Regions from separate parts of the Aquella oligotrophica genome, predicted to be linked through region 1. Evidence: riboswitches for the same ligand, from Rfam matches in the RefSeq annotation. Region 1 holds a riboswitch; the other holds the start of a gene.
What was found. A riboswitch is a leader RNA that binds a small molecule or an ion and turns the genes downstream of it on or off. The one in region 1 is predicted to bind thiamine pyrophosphate.
Positions count from the first base shown of each region.

Region 2: it holds a riboswitch for thiamine pyrophosphate, as region 1 does, so the genes downstream of both, CUN60_RS05205 (ECF transporter S component) here and thiE (thiamine phosphate synthase) in region 1, are expected to answer to the same signal.

Region 1 is NZ_CP024847.1:2,581,643-2,590,066, reverse strand. Features, by position in the region: gene CUN60_RS11825 (hypothetical protein) at 1-476, shown strand, start outside; gene CUN60_RS11820 (hypothetical protein) at 604-1,746, shown strand; gene CUN60_RS11815 (hypothetical protein) at 1,932-2,525, shown strand; TPP riboswitch at 2,564-2,672, shown strand; gene thiE (thiamine phosphate synthase) at 2,708-3,337, shown strand; gene thiM (hydroxyethylthiazole kinase) at 3,377-4,171, shown strand; gene thiD (bifunctional hydroxymethylpyrimidine kinase/phosphomethylpyrimidine kinase) at 4,174-5,001, shown strand; gene CUN60_RS11795 (TenA family protein) at 5,001-5,663, shown strand; gene yjgA (ribosome biogenesis factor YjgA) at 5,871-6,395, shown strand; gene CUN60_RS11785 (hypothetical protein) at 6,388-7,515, shown strand; gene add (adenosine deaminase) at 7,585-8,424, shown strand, end outside.
Region 2 is NZ_CP024847.1:1,126,861-1,135,284, forward strand. Features, by position in the region: gene CUN60_RS05185 (beta-ketoacyl-ACP synthase 3) at 1-1,653, opposite strand, end outside; gene CUN60_RS05190 (replication initiation protein) at 1,931-2,644, shown strand; gene CUN60_RS05195 (energy-coupling factor transporter transmembrane component T) at 2,715-3,401, opposite strand; gene CUN60_RS05200 (ATP-binding cassette domain-containing protein) at 3,389-4,750, opposite strand; gene CUN60_RS05205 (ECF transporter S component) at 4,737-5,303, opposite strand; TPP riboswitch at 5,354-5,456, opposite strand; gene CUN60_RS05210 (amino acid permease) at 5,864-7,240, shown strand; gene CUN60_RS12895 (hypothetical protein) at 7,384-7,551, shown strand; gene CUN60_RS05215 (family 20 glycosylhydrolase) at 7,575-8,424, shown strand, end outside.

The sequences.
Region 1 (8,424 bases):
GTGGGCAAAATTGTATTCCACGAATTTTAGTTGGTACAAACTATGCTGAGGTTAAGTATTATGATCCTAGTCGTAATAGCTGGTTTAACCTAGTAAGAGACGATAACAAGGGTAATATTGAGCATGTTGCAAATGGCAAAGCTATTGAAGGTAATACTATTTTAGATCTTCAAGCATATTGGCCATCATCAGGTGATCCGCAAGTTGTGATTGCTACTAATAATAGTAATAAAAATGCGGCGGAAGTTTATTATTATGACAGTCATACTTGGACAAACTTTGGTGTTACAAGTGATAATGGAGATTGGGGAACTGATAATGCAGTTACTTCAATGAGAGTTTATTGGCCGTTAAATGAAGATCTAACACCTAAAGGAAATGGAGTTCCATATATTCTTGCTGGGACGAATTATGGAGAAATTAAGGTATTTGATCCAGGAGTTAATCATTGGAATCAGTTAGTGTTATTTCATTAAAGTTTGCAAATTGGTGAAGGAGGAATAGGACTGAATCAGTCAAAAGGCTCGTGTTGGGTTTATTTTTCAATTGAGCTCTAGTAGATAGCTAATTTAGCAAATTTAGTTTAATTTTAAAGGAAATCAGATGTTAGTAAAACGTAATGTCATAATTTTAAGTTTATGTGCTTTTCCACTAATTATTGCAGGTTGCAATAGTGGTGGATCTTCTGGTGGAAGCACAGCACCAGTAACTAATCCGACAGCTTTTATTTTAAATCAGGGCTCTGGAGATATTTCGGTATGTCCATTTATTCAAGCTCAAAACAATTTTGGTATATGTTCAGTTATGCGTCCGACTACAGCCAATACTACTGTTGCTACTGGAACTGATTATGGATATAACCCGCTTTTAAATGGGGGGTCGCCAGTAGGGATAGTAATTAATAATAATTATGCATTTATCAGTTTGGATAAAGGAAGTAACCCTTTAGCTGCTTCACAGATAGTTAGCTGCGCGATAGAGTCTAATGGTCAATTTGATCAATGTAACGTATATACTACTAGTGAACTTAATCCCCAAGCACTAAGAGCTTTCCAACCTGCCGTATCTAATAATACTTTGTATTTTCCAACATTTGGATTGGGAGAACAGAGTAAAGCATCAATTATGGCATGTCAGATCGGTGCTAAAGGTGAGTTAAGTGCAGACAGTTGTATGCTTTATAGCTCGGTTTATTCGGCTAGTAATACAGACTTTAGTCTAATTGCGGCAAATCAGATGTTATACGGAGTATCCGGTGCGACTGATGTAGTTAATGTTATTGGTTTAAATGCGGATGGCAGCCTTATTCCAGATAGTCTAAGAGTAAGTAATGCCCCCAACAGTAATGGAACAGGCAGTTTAGTTGATCCAAGGATGATGACCATTACTAATGGCTATGCTTACATAACTGATCCTGGTCAACAAAATAATGCCAATATGGTAGCTTGTCAACTAACTGAAAGTGGCTTATTGGCAAATTGCCAGCCGCAGCAAGGACAAACCAGCTCTGGGGAAAATGTATTTGCTGGTCCGGTAGGGATAGGTAGTTATCAGCAAACAGTTTTTCCACTTAACTGGGGGTATAATGGGGCTCAGTTAGGTACTAGTGTTGCGCTGTGTGCCGAAGGATCTGGAAATAGTCCACTAGTTCAGTGTAATTTGAGTATGGCAGATGGGCTTTATGGTTATTCAACACCATATATTCCAATTGGAATTGCAGTATCTACACTAGTATCACTTCAATAATTAATTTTGTTGTATTAGGGTGATTAGGTTATATCCAAATTTGTAATTGTAAAAATCAGGGGTAGTAAATCTTCTATCTAAAAACTACCCTTTGCGTTGTTCCCGTCCATTTTGGACGGTTTTTTAATAGTGTATCTAAGTGTAAAATAAGCTTATTAATAAATTTATTTTAAAGGTGATGAGTCATGAAAAAGATTTTGCTGCTGTTAGGTATATTTGGTATTACACATGTTTTCGCTACTCCAGATATTTATCTGACTATTAATAATAATACTTCTGCGGCTTACACTATATCTGTAACAGATAGTTACCACTTTGATTGTCAGCTTGAAGGGCAGAAGGACAGTAAGGATTGTGGAGATGAGGTGCAATTTTTAAATCAGCAAGTTATTAAAGCTAATTCCAGTTTTCATGTGAGAGTTACACCACAAGTGGTAGAAGAAAAAAGTAGCATGCTTATTTATTTACTTCCTTCAGAGACAACGCAGTTACTTCTCGGTTTTGGGCTATGGGGCTATGAAACAGGTTCAGATCATCTACCACCGAGTGATGCTTATAAACATTATAATTTAAGCTATAATGCCAGCTATGCAAATAATACTAATTGGAGTGAACTACACAGTTCTGGCGATTGCGTCCGAGGGATGATGCTAGAAACCAGTAACCCACTAGTTACAACTTCTATGGCTTTCATTGAAAATAGTAGTAATCATTATTATACTGCCACAGTAAACGTTAACCAGTCTCTTATAGCTTCAGCAACACGCCTACCATGGTAAACATCTTTATGGTTGCTTTTTTTATGTTATAATCCTGCAAATTCTAGCGGGGGTGCAACAATCTAGTTGCTGAGAGAGGATAATTCCTTAACCCTTTGAACCTGATTCTGGCTAATACCAGCGTAGGGAGGCTAATTCACAATATTATCCTTTTTACGCTTATTTTGTAAGAAAAGTGCAAAATGAGTGCTCATAATACAATTCAAATTCATCTATTGACTAATTGTCAGGTTTTTCCTGATGATAAGTATCTTAAATTTATCGAAATTTGTGCCAAAAGTGGTATAACTCATCTCCAGTTACGTCAGAAAAACTGGGCTTATCCTGATCTACTATCTTTTGGGCGGGAATTAAAAGCCGTTCTCTCAAACTATGATGCTTCTCTAATAGTCAATGATGATTTCAAACTAATGCTGGAACTTGATGCAGACGGTATTCATCTCGGGCAGACAGATGCTAATCCTGAATTAGTTAGGGCATTAATCGGGCAAGATAAAATTATCGGTTTATCGATTGAATCGATGAGTGAGCTTTTGAGCGCTAATCAACTTGATTATCTTAATTATGTAGCAGCAAGTAGTATCTTTCCTACTAATACCAAAAAAAATCTCAGGACTATCTGGGGTATCGACGGATTAAAACAGTTTTGTCAAGAATCCAGACATCCCGTTATCGCAATTGGTGGAATTAATCTTACTAATGTGAGTCAGGTCTATGCTACTGGAGTTGCTGGTATTGCACTAATCAGTGCTATTCACGAAGCTAAAAATCCGGAATTATATATTCAAAACCTTATAAATCAAGCTAGATAAATTAAATAGTTATAAAAGTAATTTTAGAGGAGAATCTGGATGATAGATTATGCAGATATTTATAGATTACATCAAAAGTTAGTCAACACCAAACCAGTTGTTTTAAATCTGACCAACTCAGTTACACAAGATTTTATGGCAAATGTTTTATTGGCTTTAGGTGCTGCGCCAATTATGTCTTCTTCAATTGATGAGGTTGCTGAACTAGTGTCAATTTCCGGTGCAATAAATATAAATATTGGGACGCTTGATAATCAATTTATAAATATTGCTAAATATGCAACTAAAGATGCCAATGCAAAGAATAAGCCTGTCATTCTTGATCCGGTTGGTGCTGGTGCTAGCCAGATTCGTACTAATAGTGCAGTTGAGCTGAGTCAGTATGCGAATATTATCCGCGGCAACTCTAGTGAAATTATGGCATTAGTGCGGAATGATGTAGTTACTCATGGTGTCGAATCTAGTCGTCAGTCGCAAGATGCTATTGAAAGCGCTAAATCTCTTGCAAATAAGTATAAATCTATTATCGCGATAAGTGGTGAAACTGATTATATCATTGGAGTTGATCAAGCCAGTGAGAGTAGTTATGGTACTGAATTGATGACTAAAGTTAGCGGGATGGGCTGTGCTCTTGGTGCCGTAATTGCTGCCTTTGCCGCGGTCGAGAAGGATTATTTTCTCGCGACAAATATAGCCATAGCATTTTATACTTTAGTTGCAGAGGATGCACGGCGTAGAGCTGATAAGCCAGCAAAATTTAGGACTGAGTTTATCGATAGTCTTTTCGCGCCCGATTGGGATTTTATAAATGATAAATTAGGAAAGGTTAAATAATCATGTTAGCTAAAGCATTAACTATTGCTGGATTTGATGCTTCCGGTGGTGCGGGGATACAGGCTGATTTAAAGACTTTTTCAGCATTGGGCTGTTATGGAATGAGTGTATTAACTGCATTACCAATACAGAATACTTGTGGTGTGAGTAATTGTTATTCAATTCCCTTAACAGCAATTGAAGAGCAGCTAGATAGCATATTTTCTGATATTACTCCGGATGTTATAAAGATTGGAATGTTATTTAATAGTGAAATAGTCAATCTAGTAGCTCAGTATCTAAAGCAAAATGCGAAAGGAATACCAGTAGTTGTAGATCCGGTAATGGTTGCCAAAAGTGGTGATATGCTACTACTTCCAGAAGCGGTTAGCACTTTGAAAGAAAAAATCCTGCCATTAGCAACGGTTGTTACGCCAAATACTGATGAAGCGGAGGTTTTATTTGGACATAAAATTAATACCCAAGAGGCAATGCTGGATGCTGCCAGACAAATCCTTGAAACTGGGGTCGAGGCAGTTTTTCTTAAAGGTGGGCACATGGAGGGAGGTATGTGCCAGGATTTATTATTTACCGAAGATAAATACCAGTGGTTTATATCTAGAAGGATCAAAAGTAAAAACACACATGGTACTGGTTGTACATTATCGGCGGCAATTGCTAGTGGGCTCGCACGGGGAGATTCATTAGTAACTAGCTGTAGTAATGCCAAGGAATATATTACTCAGGCAATTTTGAGCTTTCAGTATGAGGCGATTGGTAAAGGACATGGACCAGTAAACCATTTTCATGCGATCTGGAAGCAGAATCTAGCAGAGAAGGTGGCAATATAATGAAATTTTCACAGTTGGCATGGCAACAAAGTGAGCATAATTATGCAAAGATTCTGAATCATCCGTTTAATCAGGAGTTATCGCAAGGTACATTAGGAAAAGATAAATTCATGTACTATATCGAACAAGACTCAATCTATCTGAAAGAATATGCCAAATCGCTAGCAACAATAGCTTCCAGACTTGAATTGAACGAGCATATTCTTGAATTTATCGATTTTGCCAAAGGTGCCTTTATTGCTGAACAGGAAGTGGTACATAGTTCTTTTCGGAAGCAATTTAGCGAAGTGAGGGCAATTGATAAATCAATCTCAAACGCCTGTATCGGTTATACCAGTTATCTGAACGCTACAGCGAAAGGTGAAGCAGTTGAAGTAGGTGTTGCAGCAGTCTTACCTTGTTTTTGGGTTTATCATCAAGTAGGTTGCCATATTCATAAATATTCAGCGGAAGGGAATCCCTACCAGCTTTGGATAGATAACTATGCGAGTAGTGAATTTGAAGCTGGGGTTAGGCGGGCAATAACGATTGCTGATGAATTATATGTTGCTGCTAGTGAAAGTACACGGATAAAGATGCTCGATGCGTTTACCAACTGCGTTATTTGGGAGTATCACTTCTGGAATGATTCATATAACCGCAACTACTTTGGCGTGCTTTAGTAGAAGTGGGCTGACTGCTATCAAAATCAATATGTTTATGCGGATTCAACTTATTTGTCTAGTCATATAGCTATAGTTTTCATCTACGTATTTGCCAATTAATAGTGGTAATTTTTTGAAATTATTCATTTTTCATATATTTAATTGGATTTTTCAATGTGAAAATATAGTAATATAATGGTTGAAGTTAAATAACTTATAAGCTATATGAATCAAAAAAATACAAATCTAAATGAAGAAGAGCTTTTGGATCCGCTAAGTAAAACCAAGCGTAAAGCCCAGATGGAAGAGCTTCAGGATTTAGGAATAGAATTGGTGAAGCTACCAAAAGACAAATTAAAAAAACTGGAATTACCTCCGGAGCTGCTTGAAGCAGTAAAACATGCGCAGCAGATAAATTCTAATGGTGCATTACGTAGGCAATATCAGTACATTGGTAAATTGATGCGAAAAATTGACGCAGAACCTATAGTCAACAAATTGGCGGATCTAAATGGCGAATCTTTAAAGTCCACTCAAGTATTTCATTTAAGCGAATCATGGCGTGACAAATTATTGTCTAGCGATGAAAGTTTAACCCAGTTTGCACTTGAGTTCCCCATCCCGGATATTGCTGAGTTGCGAATTTTGATACGGCAGGTGCGTAAAGAGCAGCAGGCAAATCAGAACCGGAATTACACCAAACTATTTCGATTAATTAGAAGCATAATTGAGGAAAATATTAATGAATGAAGTACAGCTTAGTATAGTCGTTATTATTGCGGTAATAGTTTTAGCAATAATAGTTTATTATATTTATCAAGAGCATAAATTTAAGAAAATTATCGAAGCAAATTTTAATCAGGCTGCTGATGATGTGATCAAACACGATCAGGGATTGATTTTTGATAATCAGGCAAATGAAATTTCAGCATTTAAGAGTTCGGTTGAAGATCGTGTAATCCATGAGCAGGATAAACTTGAACAGGCAGAAATGGCGTTTGATCCATTATTAAATGATAGTGAAGTTATAAAACAGCCAAAAGACATTGATTTTATAGATTATGACAAGATAGAGTTTCCATATGCAAATATTGTTGAGCGTGAACTTGATCATGTCATTGACATAACTTTTCCTAAAGCAGTGAAAATTAAAATGTTACCGGACATTAGCCAGTATATTACTAAAAGTTATGTTTTCTTTGTTCTTGATAAAAGTGGTGGTTGGCAAATCTATCAGGCGGGAAATAAGTATATTGTCCGGGGCTTAAAACTGGTTTTAACGCTAGTTGATAACGAAGGCGTGGTCAATGATTTGCAATTAAACAACATTTATAATGAATTAGCCAAATTTGCTCTTCATCATGAAGCTCATATCCGACAAACGGATTCAGAGTTACAAATCAGAAAACTTCAGCAACAATTGAAGGGATTAAATAATGTTGAACTTGAGCTTGCCTTGTATCTAGTGAATAAAGATAAGCTTGAGTTTCGTCATTTGCAGAAATATTTTGATAGTAAGGGTTTTAGTTTTAATCATGGTTATTTTGAGAAAATAGAAAATGGCAGAACTTTGTTCCGTATTGGTGATGAATTTGATAAACCATTAAATCTAAAATCATCGTACCAGCTTCTTTCAATTAATGCTAAATTACAACATTTAGAATATCCAATGCTTGCAGTTGAAAGTATTTTTGATTTTGCTGAAGATTATATGCAGATTTTTGAGTCAAGATTACTCACAAATAACAAACTGGTACTTGCTGAGAAGGATTATAATACTCTAGTTAAGCAGGTAAATGTGTACATTAATAATATGAATCGTCAGGGTGTACAGCTGGGGTCAGCATTAATTATGCGTGTATTCCCATAATAAACAAGTAAAAAGCTAATATTGCGTTAGCCAGCTTCTGAAACTTCAGAGTTAATGGCTAGGAAAGTAATGATGTTGTCATTTAGTGAAATTCGTAGTATGCCCAAAGTCGTGTTACACGATCATCTTGATGGTGGGCTACGAGCCACAACAATTGTTGAACTTGCAAACCAGCAGCATATTGATTTACCCATTAGCGAGCCGGAGAAATTAGCAGAATGGTTTTATAATGAATCAGTTGCTAAAGATTTATTTCGCTGTCTTAATGCTTTTAGTGTATCATGTTCAGTGATGCAAACTCCTGAATCTCTACGCCGAGTTGCCTATGAAATGATGGCTGATTTTGCCAATGACAATGTAATTTATGTAGAAAGTAGGTTTTGCCCATTCCTACATCTTCAGCAGGGTTTAAGTTATAGCGAAGTTATGGATAGCATTATTCTAGGGATGGAGCAAGGCAAGCGTGATTTTGGAATTGAGTACGGTATCCTTATCTGTGGAATCAGAAATTTCACTGACGAGATCAATTTTGAGCTTGCAAAACTCTGTGTAGAATTTTATGGTGAAAAGGTTGTTGGTTTTGACTTTGCTGGTGCGGATATTGGATTCCCATTGTCTCGGCAAAAAAACACCTTAGATTTGCTTCATAAGCATAATATTCCATTAACAGTGCATGCAGGTGAAGCTGGGGATATTTTTTCAATTATTGAGGCTTTGGACAATAAGGCGTTGCGGATTGGACATGCTTGTCAAATACTTAATCATAAAGATGAGCGATTGGTTAATGAAGTTATCAAGCGTATGATTAATGAAGGTATTCATGTTGAAATTAATTTATCGAGCAATCTTGGAACTGGTGTTGTCAGCGAGTTAGACCAGCATCCGGTAATGCATCTGTTTAATAATGGT
Region 2 (8,424 bases), 1.4 Mb from region 1:
TACGGTATTGCCCCAGCCAACTAGGGTCAGGTCTTTACCAGTTTTAACTATCCGCGCCTTACTGATAGTTACCAGTTGTTTAGCGACATCTTTTGAGGTCGTATCTTCATTACTACCATTATTTAGTAGTTTTTTAGGATATAAAAAGAGGCTTGGGCGTCCTGATTTAAAAGCCGCATTAAGCATACCCGCTGCATCGGCAGCATTTGATGGCATATAAACATCTAAACCTGGAATATGGGCAAAAGTTGCTTCATTGGTTTGTGAATGGAACGGTCCAAGTCCAGGGCGATATGCACCACAGGCTGCAAATACGATCACTGGACATTGCCAGCCACCATTCGTGCGCCAATACATAGTTGCCATTTCTGCCATGATTTGATTATAGGCAATTGGCAGGAAGTCAGCAAATTGAATAAATGCTACTGGTTTTTTGCCAGCTAGGGCAAGTCCAGTCGCCATTCCAGCTATAGTCGATTCACTTAATGCTGAATTGATAACTCTGCCCGGATATTTTGTTGAAAGTCCACGGGTAATACCAAATACATCACCCTTGCCATCTTCAATGTCTTCACCTAGAAGGCAAACATTCGGGTCATTAGCTAGTTGTTCATTAAATACCTGACGCATTGCTTCAAGCATTGTAAAGCGCTCTTCACTATTGAAGTCACCACGGTACTCATTGCGAGGGTTTTTTACTGCTTCATTTAAAGGTAATTCGGCACCAAATTCACTAACCGGGTCTGTGCCCGCGCGTGCTACATCAATTGAATCTCTAACTTGTTTGATGGCTTGTTTTTTAGCAGTTTCTATTTCTTCTATGCTAAATCCATTTTCTAGCAGATATTTTTGTGCAAGATTTAGTGGATCTTGATCCTGACTTAATTCAAGCTCGGCATCATCGCGATATAATCTTTGATCATCAGCATTTGAGTGGTTATCCAGTCTATCTACATTAAATACTATTATTTGTGGTGTTCGGTTTGTCCTAATTTCTTTGATTACTGTTTCTGCCTTAGCTACTTCTGCGAGGGCATTACTACCATTAATATAAGTAATTGGAATATCATAAAAAGAATCTACAAAACCATCCGGGCGTGAGAAAAAGGTTTTCCCTTCAGTTCTAGTGGATATTGCTAGATTATTATTGTGGATAAAAAATAATACCGGAAGATTACTACGTTTTGCTTCAGCTATTGCTTCAAGAACTTCGCCTTGCTGTGAGGTTCCATCACCTACCGAACAATAGATAAGTGGATTATCACTTTCCTCTTTTATTGCGTAGGCAATACCTGTGGCTTGAAGAGCATTATTACCAACAGGTCCAACCAGACTTAATACATTTAATTCTGGCGCACTCATGTGTGAAACCATTTGGCGACCTGCTGAATGCGATTCAGCCTTGCATAGTGCGCTATAGAGGAACATCTCATTGCTTATCCCACGTGCGAGCATTAATGCCTTATCGCGATAATGACAATGAAGCCAGTCACTTTTTTGTAAAAATGGGGCAATTATTACGCTTCCTTCATGCCCTTTGCTTGATGCCAGAAAGTTTGCTTCACCACTATTAACTAGTTCGGCTTCTACAATATCTGATTCACGCGAGGCGATCATGAATGAATACAGGGACAATAAATCTGCTTGCTGCATTTTAAAAAATCTTCCTAAATGTAAAATGAAATAGTACGGATACTATTGTTTATCTAAGTGATACTTTATTTTTTTGTGGTTATTCGTATCTATGTAAAACAGTGCGTTATGCTAAGTATATCTGCTTCGTGCTTTTGTGATATAATACCATAAATAGATTAAGTTATTTGGTATTCGCTTAACGGATACCAACTGAAGCTGATAAGTATCAGATACCAACATTATACAGTAAGTAATAGTTAAATTTGTATTTTTATTTGGACAAAAAGATAATAATATGTTAGCCGCAATTCGTGAAGTAACCCATCCCGATGGTGTTACGGTTTCTAGTTATAAATATCTCCCCACTCCAGCACATATAACTTTGATGGCATTCATCATGAAGCATGTCAAAGTGAATGATAATAATTTATTTATCAATCAACAAAATAAGATGATAAATAGCAATCTCGGGATTTTGAAGCGCTTTATTCCTGGGGTTTCTCATAATGAGTTGCTTGATTTGCTTGAAGATTTTTGTAATCGTACCCTAACTACCAAACAATTGGCTAAAGATGGTGAGATTGATAATCTTGAAAGCACAACTTTTATTTCTGCTTATACCTACAATCGTAATACTAGGCAAGTTGCAATTGAACTTAGTTATCGGCTAATTCCATTTATCCTCTACATTAAGCAACAATACATTGGTGAACGTTGGAAATATTCAGCCAGTTTTACTTCTAGTTATTCAACATTAATTTACGACATTATCCTTACCAGCCTTGATAAAAATACCTCTGGAATTAGATTTAACCTTGAACAAATCAAGGAAATGCTGGGGATAGAACCAAAGACTTATCAAATATATAGTAATTTTAAGCGGAAGGTTCTTAATGTCGCTATTAGTGAGATAAATTTACGCTCTGACATGATTATTGAGTTAATTGAGCATAAGGAAAATCGTAAAGTTACTGATATTGAATTTGTGTTTAAACGAAGCAATGGATGAGGATACGTGCCAATAGCTTTTCAGAAAGGAATAACATCCCGAGTAATGTAAGTAGGGCTAATGATCTGATCTATGTTAAATAAATCAAAAATCTATATGCAACTAAAAATATTAAATTTAATCCCAGAATGAGATAATCTAAGAACTTGAATTTATTGGTTTCATGACTATACGTACGCTTTTTATTTAATCCGCGATTAAACATGCTAATACTAACATTTTGGGCGTAGCGAGCACTTGCCACTAGTAGTGGGAGGATAATTTTTGGCGAATAGAAGCTTCGTTGGTAACGCATTTGATATGCGATCTGAATGCGTCTAAACTCATCGGCAAAATGACTAAATGCATTTAGGGTAGAGAGTAAGCCAAAGCCAATGGCTACAGGTAATATTTTTCTTTGCATTAATTCAAGCATGATTTTTTCTTTAGGCATGTGGATCATAAATGCAAAGGAAATCATGGTAATAGTAAAAAGTCGGATACACAGATTAAGCGCATTCATATGACTTATTTCTGCATCATTGTTAGCTGTAAATAGATGTCCAGTTAGATAACTTGCTCCGATCGCTGGGCTTAGACATAAGCAAAATAGGAGTAGTTTTTTCCAGTGAATTTCTCTAGTTAATAATAGTAAGTTACCCACTGCGATTAAGAGGCAAAATAAATATTCCTGATAAGTCGAATAAAGTGCTGTTGCAAGCAACAATATAATGGGGATGATAAGGTAATTTAGCTGATTAAATTTTAAATTATGCATGGCTCTAGGCTTTTATTAACTAACTGATATGTTTTTTTAGTGATACTTCTTAGAAAATCTGGATCATGGCTAATAATTAATAAGCTAGTTCCCTCGTTTGCAATTTTCACCAGTATATTTCCAAGGATTTGCTTATTCTTCAGATCTTGTCCGAAGGTTGGTTCATCAAGTAACAATAGTTGTGGCTTTTTATTTAATATAATACCCAGTGAAAGTCTGCGCTTTTGTCCTTCGGATAAGCAAAATGGATTATTTTTTAGGTGCTTATCTAAACCTAGCTCTGTTGCTAGTTCAAGATTTCCATTTAACTCCATTTCAACCGCATTATGGATAAAATGTGATTCTGGATTTTGCCATAATAGGCTAATATCGTTCCATAATTGTTTTTTAGCGATTTTTCCAACTGGCTGACTATTATATATAATTTGATTTTTGCTAGGAATAATCCCACAAATAAGCTTAAATAATGTGGATTTACCTGCACCATTTTTACCAATTATGCCGATAATTTCACCCTTGCCAATATCCAGATTTATCTTTTCCAGTAATATTTCAGAATTATCATAGTTGAAATTAAGATTGTCTATCTTTAATAATGTTTTATGCTCTAGATTAAATGGCAGTGGATTTATCACAGGGAGACTCTGATTCCAATCTTCATCATTCAATTTCTCTTCATGAATATTTCCATTTATATCGATGTTGATTACTCGGTTTACCAAGGGCTGAAAATAGTGATAGTTATGTTCGATGATTACTACAACTTTATCCGCTATATGTTCTTTTATCAAATTAACCAGTTTATAAGCTGAATCTGGATCGAGAAATGCGGTTGGCTCGTCAAGGAGTAATACTTCTGGTTCAAGAAGTAGGATAGCTAAAAGATTAATGATCTGTTTTTGTCCACCAGATAGGCTTTTAACACTTCTCTCTAGTAAGTGAGAAACCGCAAATTTCTGGCTAATATCAGTTACTAGCTGAATTATTTTCTCGCGTGGGGTAGATAGATTTTCAAGCCCAAAGGCAAGTTCATCAAAAACTGTATGGCAAATTAACTGGCTATCCGGGTTTTGTTGGAGATAGCCAATTTTTAATGATTCTTCTGCTGAGATAGCCCTTATGCTTTTATTATGGAATAGGATCTCGCCAGTGATTTTTCCATGAATCAAATGCGGGATCAGACCTTTGAGTGCCATTAGAAGTGTTGATTTTCCACTTCCTGACGCGCCTTTGAGTAAAATGCATTCACCATGATGGATCGCTAACTCACCATTTATTTCAATCTTCTGTTTGCTAAATGGATATTGAAACGAGAAATCTTTCAAATAGAAAACGTTAGTCTTGGTCATGGCTAATGCGATATTGATTAAGAACTCCTGCTTTAGCTAGCTGATTGGCAAGATATCTTGATAGTAAGCCACCGATTATTGCCGCAGAAATAATATTACACCCTAGGTTTAATAGATTATATTTTAAACTTAGTTCACCATAGCCAAACCAGTAGTAAGTAACTAGATAGCCACCGATTGCAGAGACTACACCACCTAGAGCACAAATCGATTTACTGGATACTTTATAGCGGCAAATAAGAAATAATATTTCTACGGGTAGTCCTTGACAAGCCCCCGAAATAACAGCTGAAATACCCCATTGTGAAATTAATCCTTCTACTGTTGCGGCGATAGTTTCGCCAAGTAGCGCACTTCCCGGTTTACGAATTATATAGCCAAAAAAGATTCCCCCCATATGCCAAAACCCCTCCAGTAAGCCGCTGATTCCTAGTGGTTTCAGTACTGGCGAGATGATATTGTAGGCAAATGAGTAAGCCCACCAAGCAATCCCAAGGCTACTTGCTAGAATACAAATAAAAATAGTTTCGGATAAAGTGAGACGATTTGACATTATGAAGTCCTTATAAGCGTTAAACATCTTATAAGGGAAAGGTGCTATTTTTAGGTTGAAGCAACACTCTCCCTTGCGCAGGTACTAACCTGATCAGGTTTAAAGGGTATTTCTCAGCTAACATTATTAATGCCAGCACCCCGGTGATAAGCATATTTTAACATGGATTTATATCTGTGAGTGGCGGGAAAGTTGCTGAGGGAGCCAAAGTTTTTTATTTAGTGAGCAGGTGCACAAGAAAAAATATCATTTAAACAATTATCGAAAAAAACAGATATGCTACAATTGACGTATCTCTAATTTTGGATTTACTATGCAGCAATTAACTTTGTCGCGTAATTATGGGGCTTTAAAAGCAGTGTTTTTTTCTCAGGTATGGAATACTTGAGTTTATCTAGGGGTTTTTATTATGATTGATACGTGTCCTACTACTCTATTTTTAAATTCTTACTTCTACGATTCCGTGGTTTTTTGTTCCAGATAATTGTTTTTATATTTAATATTGTTGTATTTATGCAAATAATTGTATTGTAATTTATTATTCATTCAGGAATTTTATCATGGCTCATTTAGAAAAAAGATTAGAAGCGCGCCATATTAATATGATTGCGATCGGTGGATCAATTGGTACCGGTATTTTTTTAACAAGTGGTAATTCAATTAACACTGCCGGACCTGGTGGAGCATTACTTGCTTATGCTCTGATATCTGTTATTGTTTATTTTCTTATGACTAGTCTTGGCGAAATGAGTACTTATAAGCCAAGTTCAGGGTCTTTTTGTGAATATTCTGCTACTTATGTCAGCCCATCATTTGGTTTTGCCATGAGTGTTAATTATTGGTTTAACTGGGCAATTACCATTGCTGCAGAAATTTCAGCCGCAACTACGGTGATCAGTTTTTGGTTTCCGCATATGAATCCAAATATTTTCCTATTCGGGCTATACTTTTTGATATTTTTTGCTAATATATTCTCAGTCAAGGTTTATGGTGAGACAGAGTATTGGTTGTCATTTATCAAAGTTGCGGTAATTATTGTATTTATTTTACTTGGCTTTTTGACAGTTTTTCAGCAACCAAATCTCGGCACTCATAATTGGCATGTTGGTGATGCCCCATTTCATAAGGGGTGGCTTGGGTTTGTCTCAGTCTTTCTATTTGCTGGGTTTTCTTTTCAAGGAACTGAATTGGTTGGGGTTGCGTCAGGTGAAACCAAAGAGCCGGAAAGAGCTATACCACGAGCAATCAAGATGGTGTTTTGGCGGTTAACTTTATTCTATATCTTGTCAATTGGCGTGATAACGCTGTTATTGCCATATAATGATCCAATGCTTGCCGATACCAGTGGTAGTTTAAAAGCTAGTCCATATACCCTGATTTTTAGTAAATTCCTAGGAAGTGGGGCGGCAGATATCATGAATCTTGTAATTTTATTAGCAATTGTTTCAGCTGCGAATGCTAGTATGTATTCTGCTAGCCGGATTTTATGGTATATGGGACAGCGTGGAGAAGTACCATCTTTGTTTAAAAGTGTGAATAGTCGTGGCGTACCAATGCCAGCACTTATTGCTACGGCTTTAGTTGGGGCATTAGTATTTGTTTCTTCTTTTGTCGGTAATGGGGTTTTCTTTAACTATATCGTCCAAGTTTCTTCTCTTTGTGGGTTTATTGCTTGGTTTGGTATCGCATTGAGCCATTATATGTTCAGAAGGAAGTATTTGCCTGCATTAGGTGGGGTATCGATTCTTAAATTTAAGGCTAAGTTTTATCCCTTTGCTCAGGTAGTGTCAATGCTTGTGATTGCGTATGTGGTAATTGCCCAGTATCAGACCTTGCCCGATAACTCAAAAGTTTTAGATTTTATTATGACCTATGCGTCTTTATTATTCTTTCTTTTATTATATTTTGGGCATAAATTATTTGCGAAAAAGGAATAGAAATTGACAGCTAGGGATTATTAAATGATTCATTAGCAGGACTTTAAGATAAAATAATGGCAAAGAAATTTCTTTGCCATTATTTATTATCAGAATATGGTTAATGATGTCTGTTGGTTACGTGAGTTGTAGGGAGAGTAAAAATGCGTTTGTACCGAGTGTTTACACTGTGTGGAGCTATAATTTTTTGCTCTGGAGGAGTATATGCGGAAACAATTAGTTTCCCTGCAACTATAACTAAAGTAGCAATTACCCCGAGTCCGGTAACAGCTTTAGTAGCAAATTTGATTTACAGGCAGCAAAAAATATAACAGACTGGAAGCTTGGCTTTTTTATGCTACAGGTTTTGAGCAAGCCAGGATATCAGATACAAATGCAGATTTGTGATGTGAGCTCATTACAGTGTGGCAATTTGCAGTTGGATCGTAATCCTGTTCCGAATTCACTTAAAGGGGTTGAATCTCAAGACTTTACAAGTGGGCATATTACTATTTTGAAGCCTGCTAGTAAGTTTGAATTAAATAAAGGTCATAATTACCAGGTTCGTATTCAAGGGTTAAAAAGTATTCCCAAAAATATTTCGATGATGCCACAGAGTTTTTTCTTGTTAGAGCAGTCTCGTGTTACACCCTTAGTGGTAAAAGAATATGATACTAGATTTTATAATGAATCTACAGTAGTTAATGTTGAAACTAATATAATCAAAGAACGCTGGCATGGGAATATTGCGCCTATCTCACCTTTAGTACCATTACCGCAACAGGTTATGTATGGTAAAGGCTTTCTAAATTTAGAGTCACAGATTAAAGTTAGTAATAGCTTTGGTAATTCGGCGGGTGCATATTATGTATTGCGCCAGATACAGAATTCTCTTGAGCATGGTGAGGGTATTGCCAATTCAGATAATGCAAAATCAAGTCTAAATATCTTTAATTGTAATGCGCATCCTGTGGAGTGTGAGAAGTTGAATGATAATCCTGAGGGATATCGTTTGGAGATTAAACCTCAAGGTATTAATTTATACGCGATTGATACTCCTGGTTTATTTTATGGTTATCAAAGTTTGTTGCAGTTATTTCATTTTTATGGTAAAAGCTTGCCATTTCAAGAAATTATTGATTATCCAGAATATAAATACCGCGGATTGATGCTTGATGTTGCCAGACACTATTTTACAACTGCAC